DNA from 2 places in the Heyndrickxia sp. FSL W8-0496 genome. Region 2 is predicted to be linked to the other one. Evidence: a T-box and tRNA genes for the amino acid it is inferred to sense, from the RefSeq annotation. Region 2 holds a T-box; the other holds one or more tRNA genes.

Region 1 (9,659 bases), 3.0 Mb from region 2:
GTAACACGTGGGTAACCTGCCTGTAAGACTGGGATAACTCCGGGAAACCGGGGCTAATACCGGATAACTTTTTTCTTCGCATGAAGGAGAATTGAAAGATGGCTCCGGCTATCACTTACAGATGGACCCGCGGCGCATTAGCTAGTTGGTGAGGTAACGGCTCACCAAGGCGACGATGCGTAGCCGACTTGAGAGGGTGATCGGCCACACTGGGACTGAGACACGGCCCAGACTCCTACGGGAGGCAGCAGTAGGGAATCTTCCGCAATGGACGAAAGTCTGACGGAGCAACGCCGCGTGAGTGATGAAGGTTTTCGGATCGTAAAACTCTGTTGTTAGGGAAGAACAAGTATCGTTCGAATAGGGCGGTACCTTGACGGTACCTAACCAGAAAGCCACGGCTAACTACGTGCCAGCAGCCGCGGTAATACGTAGGTGGCAAGCGTTGTCCGGAATTATTGGGCGTAAAGCGCGCGCAGGCGGTTTCTTAAGTCTGATGTGAAATCTTGCGGCTCAACCGCAAGCGGCCATTGGAAACTGGGAGACTTGAGTGCAGAAGAGGAGAGTGGAATTCCACGTGTAGCGGTGAAATGCGTAGAGATGTGGAGGAACACCAGTGGCGAAGGCGACTCTCTGGTCTGTAACTGACGCTGAGGCGCGAAAGCGTGGGGAGCGAACAGGATTAGATACCCTGGTAGTCCACGCCGTAAACGATGAGTGCTAAGTGTTAGAGGGTTTCCGCCCTTTAGTGCTGCAGCTAACGCATTAAGCACTCCGCCTGGGGAGTACGGCCGCAAGGCTGAAACTCAAAGGAATTGACGGGGGCCCGCACAAGCGGTGGAGCATGTGGTTTAATTCGAAGCAACGCGAAGAACCTTACCAGGTCTTGACATCCTCTTGACCTCCCTAGAGATAGGGATTTCCCTTCGGGGACAGGAGTGACAGGTGGTGCATGGTTGTCGTCAGCTCGTGTCGTGAGATGTTGGGTTAAGTCCCGCAACGAGCGCAACCCTTGACCTTAGTTGCCAGCATTTAGTTGGGCACTCTAAGGTGACTGCCGGTGACAAACCGGAGGAAGGTGGGGATGACGTCAAATCATCATGCCCCTTATGACCTGGGCTACACACGTGCTACAATGGATGGTACAAAGGGCTGCAAGACCGCGAGGTTTAGCCAATCCCATAAAACCATTCTCAGTTCGGATTGTAGGCTGCAACTCGCCTACATGAAGCCGGAATCGCTAGTAATCGCGGATCAGCATGCCGCGGTGAATACGTTCCCGGGCCTTGTACACACCGCCCGTCACACCACGAGAGTTTGTAACACCCGAAGTCGGTGAGGTAACCTTTTGGAGCCAGCCGCCGAAGGTGGGACAGATGATTGGGGTGAAGTCGTAACAAGGTAGCCGTATCGGAAGGTGCGGCTGGATCACCTCCTTTCTAAGGAATATGGAAAACCACTTACGTGGTTCAGACGTCTTCTGTTTTGTTCAGTTTTGAAAGGTTAATCCTTTCAATAGATATGTTTGTTCCTTGAAAACTAGATATTATGTAAGAAGTAACCAAGTAATAACCGAGAATCGCCACTTTATGGATGAATCCATTAAGTAGTTTTTAAACTGAAAGGGCAAGGAGAAGCGAGAAGATCGAGGAAACGAACGAAGGAGCACCGCAGCGTATTACACATACGTGAGGATGCGAATGAGTGAGTTGACGAAGAGATTCGAAGCTTATCATTGGCCGTAGGTTAAGTTAGTAAGGGCGCACGGTGAATGCCTTGGCACTAGGAGCCGATGAAGGACGGGACTAACACCGATATGCTTCGGGGAGCTGTAAGCGAGCTTTGATCCGGAGATTTCCGAATGGGGGAACCCACTGCCCGTAATGGGGTAGTATCCTTACTTGAATACATAGAGTAAGGAAGGCAGACCCGGGGAACTGAAACATCTAAGTACCCGGAGGAAGAGAAAGCAATTGCGATTTCCTGAGTAGCGGCGAGCGAAACGGAAGAAGCCCAAACCAAGAGGCTTGCCTCTTGGGGTTGTAGGACACTCTATACGGAGTTACAAAGGAACGGAGTAGATGAAGAGGTCTGGAAAGGCCCGTCAAAGAAGGTAACAACCCTGTAGTTGAAACTTCGTTCCCTCCAGAGTGGATCCTGAGTACGGCGGGACACGTGAAATCCCGTCGGAAGCAGGGAGGACCATCTCCCAAGGCTAAATACTCCCTAGTGACCGATAGTGAACCAGTACCGTGAGGGAAAGGTGAAAAGCACCCCGGGAGGGGAGTGAAAGAGAACCTGAAACCGTGTGCCTACAAGTAGTTAGAGCCCTGTGCGTATTTTCCTTCGGAAAAACGCCGGGTGATAGCGTGCCTTTTGTAGAATGAACCGGCGAGTTACGATTTCATGCAAGGTTAAGCTGAAGAGGCGGAGCCGCAGCGAAAGCGAGTCTGAATAGGGCGATTAAGTATGAGGTCGTAGACCCGAAACCAGGTGATCTACCCATGTCCAGGGTGAAGGTAAGGTAACACTTACTGGAGGCCCGAACCCACGCACGTTGAAAAGTGCGGGGATGAGGTGTGGGTAGCGGAGAAATTCCAATCGAACTTGGAGATAGCTGGTTCTCTCCGAAATAGCTTTAGGGCTAGCCTTAAGGTAAGAGTCTTGGAGGTAGAGCACTGTTTGGACTAGGGGCCCTCATCGGGTTACCGAATTCAGACAAACTCCGAATGCCAATGACTTATCCTTAGGAGTCAGACTGCGAGTGATAAGATCCGTAGTCAAGAGGGAAACAGCCCAGACCACCAGCTAAGGTCCCAAAGTATACGTTAAGTGGAAAAGGATGTGGAGTTGCTTAGACAACCAGGATGTTGGCTTAGAAGCAGCCACCATTTAAAGAGTGCGTAATAGCTCACTGGTCGAGTGACTCTGCGCCGAAAATGTACCGGGGCTAAACGTATCACCGAAGCTGTGGATGGACATCTTATGATGTCCGTGGTAGGAGAGCGTTCTAAGGGCTGCGAAGCTAGACCGTAAGGACTGGTGGAGCGCTTAGAAGTGAGAATGCCGGTATGAGTAGCGAAAGAAGGGTGAGAATCCCTTCCACCGAATGCCTAAGGTTTCCTGAGGAAGGCTCGTCCGCTCAGGGTTAGTCGGGACCTAAGCCGAGGCCGAAAGGCGTAGGCGATGGACAACAGGTTGATATTCCTGTACCACCTCTTCACCGTTTGAACGATGGGGGGACGCAGGAGGATAGGGTAAGCGCACTGCTGGAATAGTGCGTCCAAGCAGTTAGAGGGGTGACGAGGCAAATCCCGTCACCAGATACCTTGAGCTGTGATGGCGAGGGAAATTTAGTACCGAAGTTCCTGATTCCACACTGCCTAGAAAATCCTCTAGTGAGGTGAAAGGTGCCCGTACCGCAAACCGACACAGGTAGGCGAGGAGAGAATCCTAAGGTGAGCGAGAGAACTCTCGTTAAGGAACTCGGCAAAATGACCCCGTAACTTCGGGAGAAGGGGTGCTCTGTTAGGGTGCAAGCCCGAGAGAGCCGCAGTGAATAGGCCCAGGCGACTGTTTAGCAAAAACACAGGTCTCTGCGAAGCCGTAAGGCGAAGTATAGGGGCTGACGCCTGCCCGGTGCTGGAAGGTTAAGAGGAGAGGTTAGTCGCAAGACGAAGCTTTGAATTGAAGCCCCAGTAAACGGCGGCCGTAACTATAACGGTCCTAAGGTAGCGAAATTCCTTGTCAGGTAAGTTCTGACCCGCACGAAAGGCGCAACGATCTGGGCACTGTCTCAACGAGAGACTCGGTGAAATTATAGTACCTGTGAAGATGCAGGTTACCCGCGACAGGACGGAAAGACCCCGTGGAGCTTTACTGCAGCTTGATATTGAATTTTGGTACAGCTTGTACAGGATAGGTAGGAGCCTTTGAAACCGGAGCGCCAGCTTCGGTGGAGGCATCGGTGGGATACTACCCTGGCTGTATTGAAATTCTAACCCGCACCCCTGAATCGGGGTGGGAGACAGTGTCAGGCAGGCAGTTTGACTGGGGCGGTCGCCTCCTAAAAGGTAACGGAGGCGCCCAAAGGTTCCCTCAGAATGGTTGGAAATCATTCGCAGAGTGTAAAGGCACAAGGGAGCTTGACTGCGAGACCTACAAGTCGAGCAGGGACGAAAGTCGGGCTTAGTGATCCGGTGGTTCCGCATGGAAGGGCCATCGCTCAACGGATAAAAGCTACCCCGGGGATAACAGGCTTATCTCCCCCAAGAGTCCACATCGACGGGGAGGTTTGGCACCTCGATGTCGGCTCATCGCATCCTGGGGCTGTAGTCGGTCCCAAGGGTTGGGCTGTTCGCCCATTAAAGCGGTACGCGAGCTGGGTTCAGAACGTCGTGAGACAGTTCGGTCCCTATCCGTCGTGGGCGTAGGAAATTTGAGAGGAGCTGTCCTTAGTACGAGAGGACCGGGATGGACGCACCGCTGGTGTACCAGTTGTCTTGCCAAAGGCATCGCTGGGTAGCTATGTGCGGAAGGGATAAGTGCTGAAAGCATCTAAGCATGAAGCCCCCCTCAAGATGAGATTTCCCTTAGTTTATCTAAATAAGATCCCTGAAAGATGATCAGGTTGATAGGTTCGAGGTGGAAGTGTGGCGACACATGGAGCTGACGAATACTAATAGATCGAAGACTTAACCAAATAGATTTGAGGTTATGAACCGTTACTTCTTGATATATCTAGTTTTGAGGGAATAAACCCTTAACAAAATATAGTCTGGTAATTATGGCAAGAAGGTCACACCCGTTTCCATCCCGAACACGGAAGTTAAGCTTCTTAGCGCCGATGGTAGTTGGGGGCTCTCCCCCTGCAAGAGTAGGACGTTGCCAGGCGATGCCCCTAAATTGGGGCTATTATTTTTCTAAACTATATTAGCAAATTCTGCTAATGTGGCCCGTTGGTCAAGCGGTTAAGACACCGCCCTTTCACGGCGGTAACACGGGTTCGAATCCCGTACGGGTCACCATTTAATAAATTTTTATATTGGAGGATTAGCTCAGCTGGGAGAGCACCTGCCTTACAAGCAGGGGGTCGGCGGTTCGATCCCGTCATCCTCCACCATTAATTATTTTGATAGTGGTTCAATATTTTTTGTATAATAAAATAGTTGAATTTTTTTGACGTTTGAAAAGTCGGAATAAATAATTTACAATATAAATGTACGAGCCTTTGTATTCAAAATTATAGACTACACGATCAATTATTTTACTATGAGCCATTAGCTCAGTTGGTAGAGCATCTGACTTTTAATCAGAGGGTCGAAGGTTCGAGTCCTTCATGGCTCATCAAAGTTTGCTTTGATATAATTTGCGGAAGTAGTTCAGTGGTAGAACACCACCTTGCCAAGGTGGGGGTCGCGGGTTCGAATCCCGTCTTCCGCTCCAAACATACCTTGCCGGGGTGGCGGAACTGGCAGACGCACAGGACTTAAAATCCTGCGGTAGGTGACTACCGTACCGGTTCGATTCCGGTCCTCGGCACTAAGGATTTTTGCAAAGCAAAAGATCCTTCCGTAAAATATCTTACGATATAATATATGCGCCCGTAGCTCAATTGGATAGAGCGTTTGACTACGGATCAAAAGGTTAGGGGTTCGACTCCTCTCGGGCGCGCCATGAACGGGAAGTAGCTCAGCTTGGTAGAGCACATGGTTTGGGACCATGGGGTCGCAGGTTCGAATCCTGTCTTCCCGACCATTATATAATTGGGGCCTTAGCTCAGCTGGGAGAGCGCCTGCTTTGCACGCAGGAGGTCAGCGGTTCGATCCCGCTAGGCTCCACCAATATATAAAATAAACTATGGCGGCGTAGCTCAGCTGGCTAGAGCGTACGGTTCATACCCGTGAGGTCGTGGGTTCGATCCCCTCCGCCGCTACCATAGAGGACCTTTAGCTCAGCTGGTTAGAGCAGACGGCTCATAACCGTCCGGTCGTAGGTTCGAGTCCTACAAGGTCCACCATATATAATTGGAGGAATACCCAAGTCTGGCTGAAGGGATCGGTCTTGAAAACCGACAGGCGGGTTACACCGCGCGGGGGTTCGAATCCCTCTTCCTCCGCCATAACTTCCTATAAAAGTTTTTTTATAATATCGTCGCGGGGTGGAGCAACGAGCGTTACTTCATCGAACAACCGCGAGTTGTACCGATTAAGCTGCTACTAGAGTAAGCATACTGAAATCGGGACAGTTGATGAAAAGATTGGATTAAAAAATTTTTTATAATATCGTCGCGGGGTGGAGCAGTCTGGTAGCTCGTCGGGCTCATAACCCGAAGGTCGCAGGTTCAAATCCTGCCTCCGCAATCATTTCAAGTATTCTTGAAAGAATTTTGGTCCGGTAGTTCAGTTGGTTAGAATGCCTGCCTGTCACGCAGGAGGTCGCGGGTTCGAGTCCCGTCCGGACCGCCATTAATTTATGCAAAAATTAATATGGAGGGGTAGCGAAGTGGCTAAACGCGGCGGACTGTAAATCCGCTCCCTCAGGGTTCGGCGGTTCGAATCCGTCCCCCTCCACCATATATAAAATAGGGGCATAGTTTAAAGGTAGAACTAAGGTCTCCAAAACCTTCAGTGTGGGTTCGATTCCTACTGCCCCTGCCATGGCGGATGTGGCGAAGTGGTTAACGCATCGGATTGTGGTTCCGACATTCGTGGGTTCGATTCCCATCATCCGCCCCATACTTAATGAATGAATATTGCGGGTGTAGTTTAGTGGTAAAACTACAGCCTTCCAAGCTGTTGTCGTGAGTTCGATTCCCATCATCCGCCCCATACTTAATGAATGAATATTGCGGGTGTAGTTTAGTGGTAAAACTACAGCCTTCCAAGCTGTTGTCGTGAGTTCGATTCTCATCACCCGCTCCAAAATACATAAAGGGCCTATAGCTCAGCTGGTTAGAGCGCACGCCTGATAAGCGTGAGGTCGATGGTTCGAGTCCATTTAGGCCCACCATTTTTTATATTTATATTTTCCGCAGTAGCTCAGTGGTAGAGCTATCGGCTGTTAACCGATCGGTCGTAGGTTCGAATCCTACCTGCGGAGCCATTTTTATTTATGATTTCAAGAGCGCATTAGCTCTTTTTTTGTATATTGTATAGTACGTGGTCAAAATAGCCTAGCTTGAAAAGGTTATTTATTTTTGTTATTATACAGAATGAACGTTCAGTATTAATGTTAATATTGGCATTGGAGTTGAAATAGTTGAATAAAAAGAAAATCCAAAGTGAACAAACCAAAAAGCGTGTAGCAGATGCTGCAAGGAATCTTTTTGCTAATAAAGGATATAAAGCAACTTCAATTGAAGATATTGTTGAAGCTACCGGGAGTAGTAAAGGGAATATATATTACCACTTTAAAAGTAAAGAAGGGTTATTTTTATATTTATTAGATGAATGGGATAAAGAGTGGGAACAAAAATGGGTAGAAAAAGAATCATTATATAAAACAACGAAGGAAAAACTTTTTGGGATGGCAGAACAAATGGTTCTTGATGATTTGAATCACCCACTTACAAAAGCAGCTGATGAATTTTTTAATAATGAAGAAAAGACTGGTGAGATTGAAGAACGAATTGCAGAGATGGTAACGGGACATTTGAAATTTAATCAAAAATTAATTCAGCAAGGCATAGATAGTGGTGAATTTAAAAAAGAAGACGTAGAAAGTCTAGCTATTATTCTAGAAAGCTTATTAATTGGTCTAAGCCAGATGTCAAGAAAGTCAACAGTTGAGGAGGCATTAACTTTATACAAATTAGCATTTAATGTATTTTTATTTGGAATATCAACAAGCTCTAATAGATAAAATAAGTGAGGGATTACACCTGGAAGGATGCAGCATAGACCAGGTAAAGGGTAATCCTGTAATTTAATATAGAATGAACGTTCAGTATTTCTTAGTTCATGAGGAGGTTATTTATGTCATTATTGTTCAGAAATAGGGGAGCTATATTGCTTCTTATGCTAAATATATTTTTAATTTTTACGGGAATTGGTCTGGTTATACCTATAATGCCAACTTATATGATCGAGCTACATATTAATGGGAGCATCGTAGGATTACTTGTTGCAGCATTTTCTCTCACCCAGCTACTATTCTCTCCATTTGGTGGGAAACTATCAGATTCAATTGGGAGAAAAAAGATTATTATTGCTGGAATGATCATTTTTGCTGTTTCTGAATGGATATTTGGAGTAGCTAATTCATCATTTCTTCTATTCGCTTCTAGAATGCTAGGAGGAATCGGTGCCGCATTAATTATGCCGTCTGTTATGGCATACGCTGCGGATGTAACATCAACTAAAGAGAGAGCGAAAGGTATGGGCTTTATTAATGCTGCTATAACTACTGGATTTATTATTGGACCAGGAATTGGTGGCTATATAGCTGAATTTGGAATTCGTGTACCATTCTTTGCTGCAGCAGTTGCAGGTGTGGTTGCGGCGATTATTACTTTACTCGTATTACCAGAATCAAATACTAAAAAAGAATCTGAATTAGCACAGCCTATTCAAACAAATAAACAAAGTTTAATCAGTCAATTGCTTCACTCCTATAAGGAGCCATATTTTTTAAGTTTAATCATCGTGTTTGTTATGTCGTTCGGTTTAGCCAACTACGAAACTGTGTTTGGATTGTTTGTTGATCAAAAGTTTGGGTTTTCACCGAAAGATATTGCGTTTATTATAACATTCGGGTCTATCTCAGGTGCAGTAGTACAAATGACTATATTCGGATGGATGCTAAATCGCTTTGGAGAGAGGAAAGTTATTTCATCTTGTTTAATTATTGCAAGTCTATTTGTATTATTAACTCTATTTGTGCATAAGTATTGGTTGATTGTTGTAGTCACCTTCATTGTGTTCTTATCAATTGATATTTTACGACCTGCCATTGGAACACAGATGTCGAAAATGGCTCAGGATCAACAAGGATATGTAGCTGGATTAAACTCCGCTTACACAAGTCTGGGGAATATCATGGGTCCGATAGTGGCTGGTTTCCTATTTGATATGAATGTTAATTATCCATATGTTTCAGCTTTTATCGTTCTTTTCGCCTGTTTTGTTTTGTCAATCCGGGCAGCAAGAAAGGTTGACAGCATAAATACCCAAGTTAAACTAAGGAAAAGCTAAAATAGATATTTTTTTAAAAGATTCAGTTGTACTACTGAGTCTTTTTTTATTTTATTCATAGGATATTTTCGTAATTATATCGAATATGGTTGACTATGTAGTATGCAGGAACGAAGAAAGGAGAAATGAGATGGGAAATCTACTTCATCTGATTGATTGGAAAGAAAAAAATAATAGGGAAATGGATAAACTTTTATCCGGTAAGGAAACATTAACCGTTCAATCGATGAATTCTGGATATGAAGCTGAAGTAGTCAAAATTATTCATCAAGGCGATCAATTTGTACTTAAAGTATGGAATAGGGACTCTAACCCAAATATTCAATTTCAATATCATTTATTGCAAATGCTTACTCAAAGAGAGGTTCCTGTTTCAAGGCCATTAGCATGGGGAGTGGATAGCAAAGAAAATAAAGTATTATTAACAACATATGATGGACACCCTTTTCAAACATTTAGTAGCAA
Region 2 (9,659 bases):
CAACAATTAACTGAAGACTTTACTTTGAAGGAAAAAACGGGTAAAAGTAAAGTTCCAAAGGGTTATTTATTTGTTCTTGGGGATAATCGCTTAGTAAGTAAAGATAGCCGATATTTCGGTGTCATTCCAATGGATTCTGTCATAGGAAAGGTGAAAATTCGCTTTTGGCCATTAAATGAGTTTGATTATTTTAAATAAGTTTTAAAGAGAGAAGGGCTGTCTACAAATGTGTTCATACACTAATGGGACAACCCTTTTTTTATAATCATTTTTAACGAGACGTTTGCTGTCTAATAAAATGTAATAAACGTTCCACAGTTTGTTTGTTTTTTTCTGTGATTTCTGGTTTTCTTGGTATAGGTTTGTACATATTTTCCGGATCTTCCCATGCGGTTGCTAATGGTATCGGTGCTTTTGCTTTCCACTTATTGACCCATGAAGTTGGAAGTTCACCTTTTACATCTGGATAATTGTTCATTTCTAGCCAAATAAGTGACCATGCTCTAGGAACAACTCTCCAAATATCATATCCACCTCCACCAACAGCAATCCATCTTCCATCACAATATTGATGAGCAAGTTGGTGTGCAAGCTTTGGAATTTTTTTATATATATTAATAGAAGCAGATAAATGGGTAAGTGGGTCATAGTAGTGTGAGTCTGCACCATTTTGAGTAAGAATAACATCAGGTTTAAAATAGGCAGCAACTTCCCTCAAAGCTGTTTCGTAACAGTAGAGCCAAGATTCATCTTCAGTAAATGCATCCACTGGTATATTGAATGAATATCCATAACCCTTACCACTACCCCATTCATTGACATTACCTGTCCCGGGAAATAAATATCTTCCGGTTTCATGAATTGAGAATGTACAGACTGATTCATCATCGTAAAATGACCATTGAACTCCGTCCCCATGATGGGCATCAGTATCAATATATAGAACTCTAGCATTATACTTTTTTTGTAAATATTTGATAGCTACTGAACTATCATTGTAAACACAAAATCCGGAAGCTTTCCCCCTGAATCCATGATGCAATCCTCCGCCTAGATGTACAGCATGTCGACTTTGTCCTGTCATTACTTGATCCACTGCCGTCAATGTACCACCAACAAGTAGGGCACTTGCTTCATGCATTCCAGAAAAAATGGGTGTGTCCTCTGTACCTAATCCATAATTTTCTGCAGTTTCTTCTGATAAACGTCCATTTCCCGCACTTTTCACCGCTTCTATGTAGGATGAATCATGTATTAAGCAAAGCTCTTCATCAGTTGCCATTCTAGGAGGTATGATATCTTCATTTGTTATAGCATTGAGTTCTTTTAATAAATCTAATGTTAATGTCAATCGGAATTGATTAAATGGATGGTCCTTTGAAAAACGATAAGAAAGAAGTTCATCTGAGTAAATAAAAACCGCTTCTTTTGTCATAATGACATTCCAGGCATATTTGGCCATAATACTTGGTAGCCATTTTTTTTAAGATGCTCAATTACAATGATTGGGTTCATTGTTTGAATTCGAAAAACTAGTATTTTATGGTTTGGATCTTTCTTATCGGGATATACGAGCACGCTATGAACATTAACATGATATTGATTGAATATGCCTGTGACTTCGTGTAAAACTCCAGTACGGTTCCGCACTTTAATTTCAATTTGTGAGCCAGGTTGATTGGCTCCAGTTAATTCAACCATAGTTCGGAGGATGTCAGTACCAGTGATAATACCAACTACCTTTTTATTTACGACAATAGGTAAACAACCAATTCGATGTTCATATAAGATACCAGCCACTTCTTCGACAAAGTCTAAAGGATGACCGGTAATTACGTTTGGATTCATTATTTGCTCAAGAGGGATTGTCAATTCTTTTTCCAACCGCTTCTTTTCGAATAGGGGGGATGGAGTTGCATCCTTAATATCACGTTCTGTCACCAAACCTAATAAATGCTGTTCGCTGTCAACGATAGGAATATGACGGATTTTTTTTTCCCTCATAATCAATAAAGCAGAGTGAATCGTATCTTCAGGCTGTAATGTAATAACATCTGTTTTCATTATTTCCTCAATGATCATGCCATTCAACTCCTTGTTTAAGTCATTGACTAATACATAAATCGATTCATGAACCGTAATTGATCAAATTTTTGAACCGAATCATAATCTACTCTTTTTCCGATTCTGACCATTAAACAGTTGGCAGGATGAGAGCTAATTTCAGGGTCATCCGTTGCAAACCATTCTAGCCCGCCTGCTCCCATCATTTTTTCCATCACCTTTCGATACTCCCAGACATTTAGTCCGGTTCCTTTTAAATCCCAGTGCCAATAATATTCAGTCGTAATGGTAATATAATCTTCCATTGCATCATCCATCATTGACACCCTTAACAAGCTTTTTCCAACAGAGCAACCTCTAAATTCTGGTATTACCTCAATTGCCCCTAGTTCTATTAAATTTTCCATTTTTCCTTGCGACCATCTCTCGAGTGGATCGGGGTATAGATATGTTACATAGCCAACAATGGTATTAAATTGTCTAGCAATGATAATTCTACCTTCTGGTAAATTAGCGATTTCAATTAGAGCTTTATGCTGTTGATTGGGAGGACGAAAAGCAACTAAATCTTGATGAAATTCATAACCTGCTAATTGTTCTGAAGAAATTGGACCTTCTATAATTAGACTGCCTTTTGTTGTCTTTAATTCCATCGCATTATATGTTTTTTTATGTTCCATAGTAACACCTCCTATTTCAGCATTTTTATTTAATATACTAAATTTTCATAACAGGATTTCGTACTTATTATACATGATAAGATGATTATCTTAAGAGTAAACTTATGAATGTTTTTAAAATTTTTTAAAAGGTGTAGAAATTATATATTCATAACAGTTCTAAATTCCATTATGCTACTTCCGAAAATTTAAATTTTTTGTGAAATATTTTATTTTATAATATAATAATAGTGTGAATTTTTTAAAAAGGGGGATTTGTAATGAAATTAGTAACGCTGCCATCTGTAAAAGGTGATTATAATCTTAAAAGCTATGAAGATATGTATAATAGTTTTGACTGGAAGGATGTAGAACAAGCCTTCTCATGGTCCGAAACAGGTAAAGTGAATATGGCGTATGAAGCGATAGATCGTCATGCAAATACCTTTCGCAAAAATAAAGTAGCCCTATATTATCGGGATGAAACTAGAAATGAAAAATACACTTTTAAAGAAATGAAAGATCTTTCCAATAAAGCAGGAAATGTTTTTAAAGCATATGGAAATGTTGAAAAAGGGGATCGGGTCTTTATTTTCATGCCTAGATCTCCAGAGTTATATATAGCCACTCTTGGAGCGATTAAATTAGGTGCCATCGTTGGTCCACTTTTCGAAGCATTTATGGAGGGGGCGGTAAAAGACCGCTTAGAGGACAGTGAAGCTAAGGTTTTAGTAACAACACCTGAATTGTTAAAACGTGTACCTGTAGATCAATTACCTGCTCTTAAAACAATATTTATTGTCGGTTCGGATATTGAAGAAGATGATAAATATCTTGATTTTTTAAAGCATGTAAAAACTGCATCAAAAGATTTAGAAATTGAATGGGTGGATCGTACTGATGGCTTAATTCTACACTATACATCTGGTTCAACAGGTAAGCCAAAGGGTGTGCTCCATGTTCATAATGCGATGATTCAACAGTATCAAACGGCAAAATGGGTACTAGATTTACAAGAAGAGGATATTTATTGGTGTACAGCTGATCCTGGCTGGGTTACCGGTACTTCCTATGGAATCTTCGGTCCATGGTTAACAGGAACTTCAAATGTTATTGTTGGTGGACGTTTTAAACCAGAGGATTGGTATAAAACAATTGAAGACTTTAGTGTAACTGTATGGTATAGTGCGCCAACCGCATTTCGTATGTTAATGGGAGCTGGGGATGAAATTATTAAGAAATTTGATTTAAGTTGCCTTAGACATGTTTTAAGTGTGGGTGAGCCGTTAAATCCTGAAGTAATCCGTTGGGGGATGAAGGTATTTAATAAACGTATCCACGATACATGGTGGATGACAGAAACAGGTGCACATTTAATTTGTAATTATCCTTGTATGGAAATTAAACCTGGATCGATGGGTAAACCAATTCCGGGTGTGGAAGCAGCGATTATTGATGATCAAGGAAATGAACTGCCTCCGAATAGAATGGGAAATTTAGCGATTAAAAAAGGTTGGCCATCAATGATGCACACAATTTGGAATAACCAAGCAAAATATGACTCATATTTTTTTCCGTCAGGATGGTATGTTTCAGGGGATTCAGCCTATATGGATGAAGATGGATATTTCTGGTTCCAAGGAAGAGTGGACGATGTAATTATGACCTCTGGGGAACGTGTGGGCCCATTTGAGGTAGAGAGCAAATTATTAGAACATCCAGCGGTCGCTGAGGCGGGAGTTATTGGGAAACCAGATCCAGTTCGTGGTGAAATTATTAAAGCATTTGTTGCTTTATTAGAGGGATATGAAGAATCAGATGAACTAAAAGAGGAAATTCGTCAATTCGTGAAAACGGGTTTAGCGGCTCATGCAGCTCCTAGGGAAATTGAATTCCGTGATAAACTTCCGAAAACAAGAAGTGGAAAAATCATGCGTAGAGTCCTTAAAGCATGGGAGTTAGATCTTCCTACTGGAGATTTATCTACGATGGAGGACTAAATAAAGGAAGTTTTCAGCAGATAGTTATTCGAAAAACTTTACTTAAATAGCAACAATCTTTGAGAAAAGAGCCTAAATGTAATATGTTTAGGCATAGAGTAGGTAAGAGCAAGGCTCTTGATTAGAGCTGACAAGATGTCTTAACTTTGTAATCAATATTAAATATTATCGCTTTAAAATAAACAAAAAGCCCGCATCGATGATGCGGGCTTTTTAAAGTCATTGAAATGATTACGGATTTGGTATCGTATCTTCATCTCCTGGATTTTCTTCATTATTAGTATTCTTGTCATTTTCATCAGGTGTCTCATTTTCAGGTGGTTTTTCTTGTTTGATCGTACCAATTGTGACTTTATTGGAAGGACCTGATTGTTTTCCAGCAATGTCAACTGCTACAACAAAATATTCACCATTTCCCAATGATATGGATAAATTGGACCCAGCGTGAATAGAGCCCACCTGCTGACCGCCACTTGTAAAGACACGATATCCAATTACATCTGGACTTCCCGAAGCACTCCAAACTAATTTATTACCAGAGACATTGGCATTTACCGATGAAGGTGCTTTACCATCATCACTCATTTTATTTTCTGGTGCCATGATTTTTTCCCATAAAGGGTGACCCTCTGGGATTATTTGATTTGCATCGATCTTACCACCTTGTGATAGTTTCTTGATAAAATCAGGATTTAGCATCAGACCAGATTGAGAAAACTCTGCAGGTGTAGAATCAAGTGCCATATATTTCTTTCCATTTATGACTACATATTTACCTTGAATTAGACTATTGTCTACTTCAGTTGGAACATATTTTGCGTTAAATAAGTCAGTACGAACTAATCCAGCACTGGAACACCCTTGAGAAGGAAGCATACCTGAAATTGCACAGAAGGATCGTTGGACAATTCCACTAGGCATCTTAAATCGTTCCTTTGTAGCAATTAAATTTGGATCTGCATCATAGGCAGAATTTATCAACTTACTCCATATTTGATAGTTTCTATGATCATATCCTCGTACTTGGCTACTTGGTGTATCATATCCTATCCAAGTACCAAATGTAATATTGGGATTCGAAGCAACAAGCCATGCATCATTATAGTCATTACTTGTTCCTGTTTTGCCTGCCCAGTCAGTTGAAAAGTTCAACATTCCAGGTACGGAGGCAGCAGTACCATATTTAAAAACATCTCTCATCATATCCAGCATTAAATATGAAGTTTGGCTACTGAATACGTCAACAGGCTCTACTTTATGCTTATAGATAATCTTCCCGTCTTGGTCAGTGATTTTATCGATCATATAGGCATCAATAAATTTACCATTATTTGCGAAGGTAGTATAAGCATTAACGTTTTCTTCAACTGTTACTCCCTTTGTTAAACCTCCTAAGGCCACACTCAATACTTCATAATCAACATCTGTTAAATCGGAGAATCCCATTTTAGCAAGATATTGAGCTGGTCTTTTATTAATGATACGTTGATAAACTTTTATCGCAGTTACATTATGTGATTTAGCCAAAGCTTCTCGAGTGGTTACAAGGCCATAATATTTTCCTGTAACATAATTGCTTGGCCATGCTCTTCCTTCAACTCTAATTCCAGTATCAGAATCTGCAATTACCGTTCCAGGTGCGGTAACGCCCATCTCCATTGCAGGTGCATAAACGAGTAAAGGCTTCATCGTTGATCCATTTGGTCGTCTTCCTTGGGTAGCATGATTTAGTTGCTCTTGCTTGAAGTCTCTACCCCCAACAAAACTAAGTATTTTACCTGTTTTGTTTTCTATCATGATGCCCCCAATTTGAACGGGTTCGACATAGGATTCTTCTTCACCTGTTTCCTTATTAACTCTAGTTACAGTTTTATCAGGACCGTAGTTTTTGAACTCATCTTTAGTCTTCTGCATATTATCATAGATCTTTTTATTAATGGTTGTATGAATGTTATAACCATTTTGTCTAATATTACGATCTGCTAGAGTGATATATTTTTCGTACAACTTAGCATTTTTATTTAGATCTTTTTCTTTATAACCATCTTTTTCTGCAAGCATAATAGCTATAATATTTTTTGCCCGTTGTTCAATTTCGTTTGTTAGCCATGGATATTTATCAAGTGGATTTTTTTGAGGCTTTATAAAATCTTTAACAATATCATAATTGATCGTTTCTTTGTATTGTTTATCTGTAATATATCCATTTTCATTCATACGGTGTAGAACTAGTTTCATCCGATTTAAACCAGGTTCTAAGCCTTCCTTACTTTTTAGCTTGCCATCATTTGTAAAAGGTGTGTACATAAAAGGGCTTTGTGGTAAACCTGCAATAAAGGCTGATTGTGCTAAATTTAAATCTTTTGCTGAGACACCAAATATTCCTTTAGCAGCTGATTCAACCCCACCAATATTTTGACCAGATGAATTTCTTCCAAATGTAGAAACATTCATATACGCTTCTAAAATCTCATCTTTCTTAAAGAATTGTTCAAGTCGAAGAGCTAAGAGAACTTCTTTAGCCTTTCGATCAAAAGAGACTTCATTTGTAAGTATTTGGTTTTTTATTATTTGCTGTGTTAATGTACTACCTCCAGTTTGCATTGAGGAATTGGTTACTTCTTGAAATACTGCACGTAGTAGGGCTTTTGGCACGATACCATTATGTTCATAGAAATATTTATCTTCCGTTGCGATTAAGGCGTCTTTGAGGTATTTTGACACATTTTCAATTTTTACTTCTTCACGTTCTAAATCAGAGCGTACTTTTCCTAAATAAACATTATCTGCAAAGTAAAGATTGGAGGTTTCCTCATAATTATAAATATCTTTTTTCATTTGGGCGTATGAACGAGTAGGTTCATCTTTCACTAGTGAGGCGAAATACCCTGCACCGATCCCTCCAGCAAATGCTCCACCTATAATACAAACAATAAATAATATTAATAATAAGTTCCAGATAACTCCATAGGTTATTCTTGAATTTTTTTGTAGTCTTTCATTTTGGAAAAAAGAGAAAAACTTTTGGAGAGTTTTTACCCATTTGTTTGATGTTTCTTTCATTATATACCCCCTTAAAATCACCTACATTATAGCATAATTTACTATGGAAAATGTTAAAATCGATCGAATTCTGAAATTAATTGACATTCATTTTTATTTATGTTTAAAATAGATTAAGTTTTCATACACAACTACATAGAATAAGCATTGAGAGGAAAAAGTAGTCTTTCTATCCCTGTTATTGTAGAGAGTCGATGGTTGGTGAGAATCGATACAAATAGCTTAGATGAATTACTTCCTGGAGCTTTTACTGTGAAAAAAGTAAGTAGCAGTAAACGGATTAAACCGTTATAGAATAAGAGTGGAGAAATTATATTTTTCTCAAGTTGGGTGGTACCACGGTAAATAGTCGTCCCTTCGCATGATTGCGAAGGGACGTTTTTATTTCTCTACAAATTTCTAATTGAATTGGTTTTTCAGAAAATCATTCACTAATTGAAAACTACATTTTTTACATGAAGGAGAGGTAGCATGAATTTATTAGAGGAATTACAATGGAGAGGTATTATTTATCAGCAAACAGATGAGGATGGAATCAGTGAAGTATTAGATAAGGAAAAAATTTCTTTGTACTGTGGAATTGACCCAACTGCTGATAGTATGCATATTGGTCATTTACTTCCATTTTTAACATTAAGAAGATTTCAAAGGGAAGGGCATCGTCCCATCGTTTTAGTTGGTGGAGCTACTGGCCTCATCGGAGATCCAAGTGGTAAGAAGGAAGAACGTAAGCTTCAAACATTAGAAACCGTTGAATATAATGTGAAAAGTATTAAGCAACAACTGGAACAAATCTTTGATTTTGAAGGCGAAAATGGCGCAATTATGACGAATAACTATGATTGGGCAGGATCAATGGATTTAGTCACATTTTTACGTGACTACGGGAAATACATTGGTGTTAATTATATGCTAGCAAAAGATACAATTGCATCTCGCCTTGATACAGGTATTTCATTTACTGAGTTTACTTATACGATTTTACAAGCTATTGATTTTTACCATCTACACAAAAATCATAACTGTAGAATGCAAATTGGTGGAAGTGACCAATGGGGAAATATTACAACTGGTTTAGAGCTGATTCGTAAAATGAATCCTGAAGGGGAAAAAGCCTTTGGCTTAACGATTCCTTTAGTGACAAAAGCAGATGGAACGAAATTTGGTAAAACAGAAAGTGGCGCAATATGGTTAGATCCAGAAAAGACATCACCATATGAATTCTATCAATTTTGGATTAATACAGCAGATGCAGATGTTGTGAAGTATCTTAAATACTTTACCTTCTTATCTCGTGAGGAAATCGAGAAGCTTGAGAAAGCTGTTGAAGAAGAACCACATTTACGTCATGCACAAAAAGCATTAGCAGAAGAAATGACTCGTTTAATTCATGGCGAAGATTCGTTAAAGCAAGCTATAAAAATTACAGATGCTCTTTTCAGTGGAGAAGTAAAAAATTTGACAGCTGAAGAAATAAAACAAGGCTTTAAAGATGTTCCATCATTTAATTTCAGTAATAGCGAAGAAATAGGGTTAGTTGACTTATTAGTGGAAGCTAAAATTTCACCTTCTAAACGACAAGCTCGTGAAGATATTCAGAATGGAGCAGTCTATATAAATGGTGATAGAAATACAGATGTACAGTATGTGTTAGGTGAACAGGATCGTATTGAAGAGCAATTTACGATTATACGTAGAGGGAAGAAAAAGTATTTCCTTATCCGTTATTAATGATAATAGATAAAAATAATCTGCACCATAATTGTTAGAATCAATAACATTAACAATAGTGGTGCAGTTTTTTCTGGTTATATCCTTTAACTATGTTTCCAATGAAGGTAAAAAAATTTTAGTAGTTTAATTTAGTTAAGTT

The links. The T-box of region 2 lies ahead of tyrS (tyrosine--tRNA ligase). A T-box ahead of a tRNA ligase gene usually reads a tRNA of that ligase, here a tRNA-Tyr.
Region 1: it has a tRNA-Tyr gene. The T-box ahead of tyrS (tyrosine--tRNA ligase) is inferred to sense a tRNA for this amino acid. The anticodon was not compared.

Annotation. Positions count from the first base shown of each region.
Region 1 covers NZ_JBBOXX010000001.1:4,596,102-4,605,760, reverse strand. Annotated here, with positions in the region: rRNA gene NST63_RS23390 (16S ribosomal RNA) at 1-1,439, shown strand, start outside; rRNA gene NST63_RS23385 (23S ribosomal RNA) at 1,745-4,702, shown strand; rRNA gene rrf (5S ribosomal RNA) at 4,777-4,893, shown strand; tRNA gene NST63_RS23375 (tRNA-Glu) at 4,953-5,027, shown strand; tRNA gene NST63_RS23370 (tRNA-Val) at 5,047-5,122, shown strand; tRNA gene NST63_RS23365 (tRNA-Lys) at 5,274-5,346, shown strand; tRNA gene NST63_RS23360 (tRNA-Gly) at 5,371-5,445, shown strand; tRNA gene NST63_RS23355 (tRNA-Leu) at 5,456-5,541, shown strand; tRNA gene NST63_RS23350 (tRNA-Arg) at 5,600-5,676, shown strand; tRNA gene NST63_RS23345 (tRNA-Pro) at 5,681-5,757, shown strand; tRNA gene NST63_RS23340 (tRNA-Ala) at 5,768-5,843, shown strand; tRNA gene NST63_RS23335 (tRNA-Met) at 5,862-5,938, shown strand; tRNA gene NST63_RS23330 (tRNA-Ile) at 5,943-6,019, shown strand; tRNA gene NST63_RS23325 (tRNA-Ser) at 6,029-6,121, shown strand; tRNA gene NST63_RS23320 (tRNA-Met) at 6,289-6,362, shown strand; tRNA gene NST63_RS23315 (tRNA-Asp) at 6,391-6,467, shown strand; tRNA gene NST63_RS23310 (tRNA-Tyr) at 6,491-6,575, shown strand; tRNA gene NST63_RS23305 (tRNA-Trp) at 6,586-6,659, shown strand; tRNA gene NST63_RS23300 (tRNA-His) at 6,662-6,737, shown strand; tRNA gene NST63_RS23295 (tRNA-Gly) at 6,757-6,830, shown strand; tRNA gene NST63_RS23290 (tRNA-Gly) at 6,850-6,923, shown strand; tRNA gene NST63_RS23285 (tRNA-Ile) at 6,935-7,011, shown strand; tRNA gene NST63_RS23280 (tRNA-Asn) at 7,030-7,104, shown strand; gene NST63_RS23275 (TetR/AcrR family transcriptional regulator) at 7,261-7,863, shown strand; gene NST63_RS23270 (MFS transporter) at 7,977-9,194, shown strand; gene NST63_RS23265 (aminoglycoside phosphotransferase family protein) at 9,325-9,659, shown strand, end outside.
Region 2 covers NZ_JBBOXX010000001.1:1,552,999-1,562,657, forward strand. Annotated here, with positions in the region: gene lepB (signal peptidase I) at 1-198, shown strand, start outside; gene NST63_RS07755 (acetoin utilization protein AcuC) at 272-1,435, opposite strand; gene NST63_RS07760 (acetoin utilization AcuB family protein) at 1,432-2,082, opposite strand; gene NST63_RS07765 (GNAT family N-acetyltransferase) at 2,112-2,744, opposite strand; gene acsA (acetate--CoA ligase) at 3,005-4,723, shown strand; gene NST63_RS07775 (transglycosylase domain-containing protein) at 4,955-7,786, opposite strand; T-box leader at 7,925-8,146, shown strand; gene tyrS (tyrosine--tRNA ligase) at 8,258-9,517, shown strand; gene NST63_RS07785 (ImmA/IrrE family metallo-endopeptidase) at 9,636-9,659, opposite strand, start outside.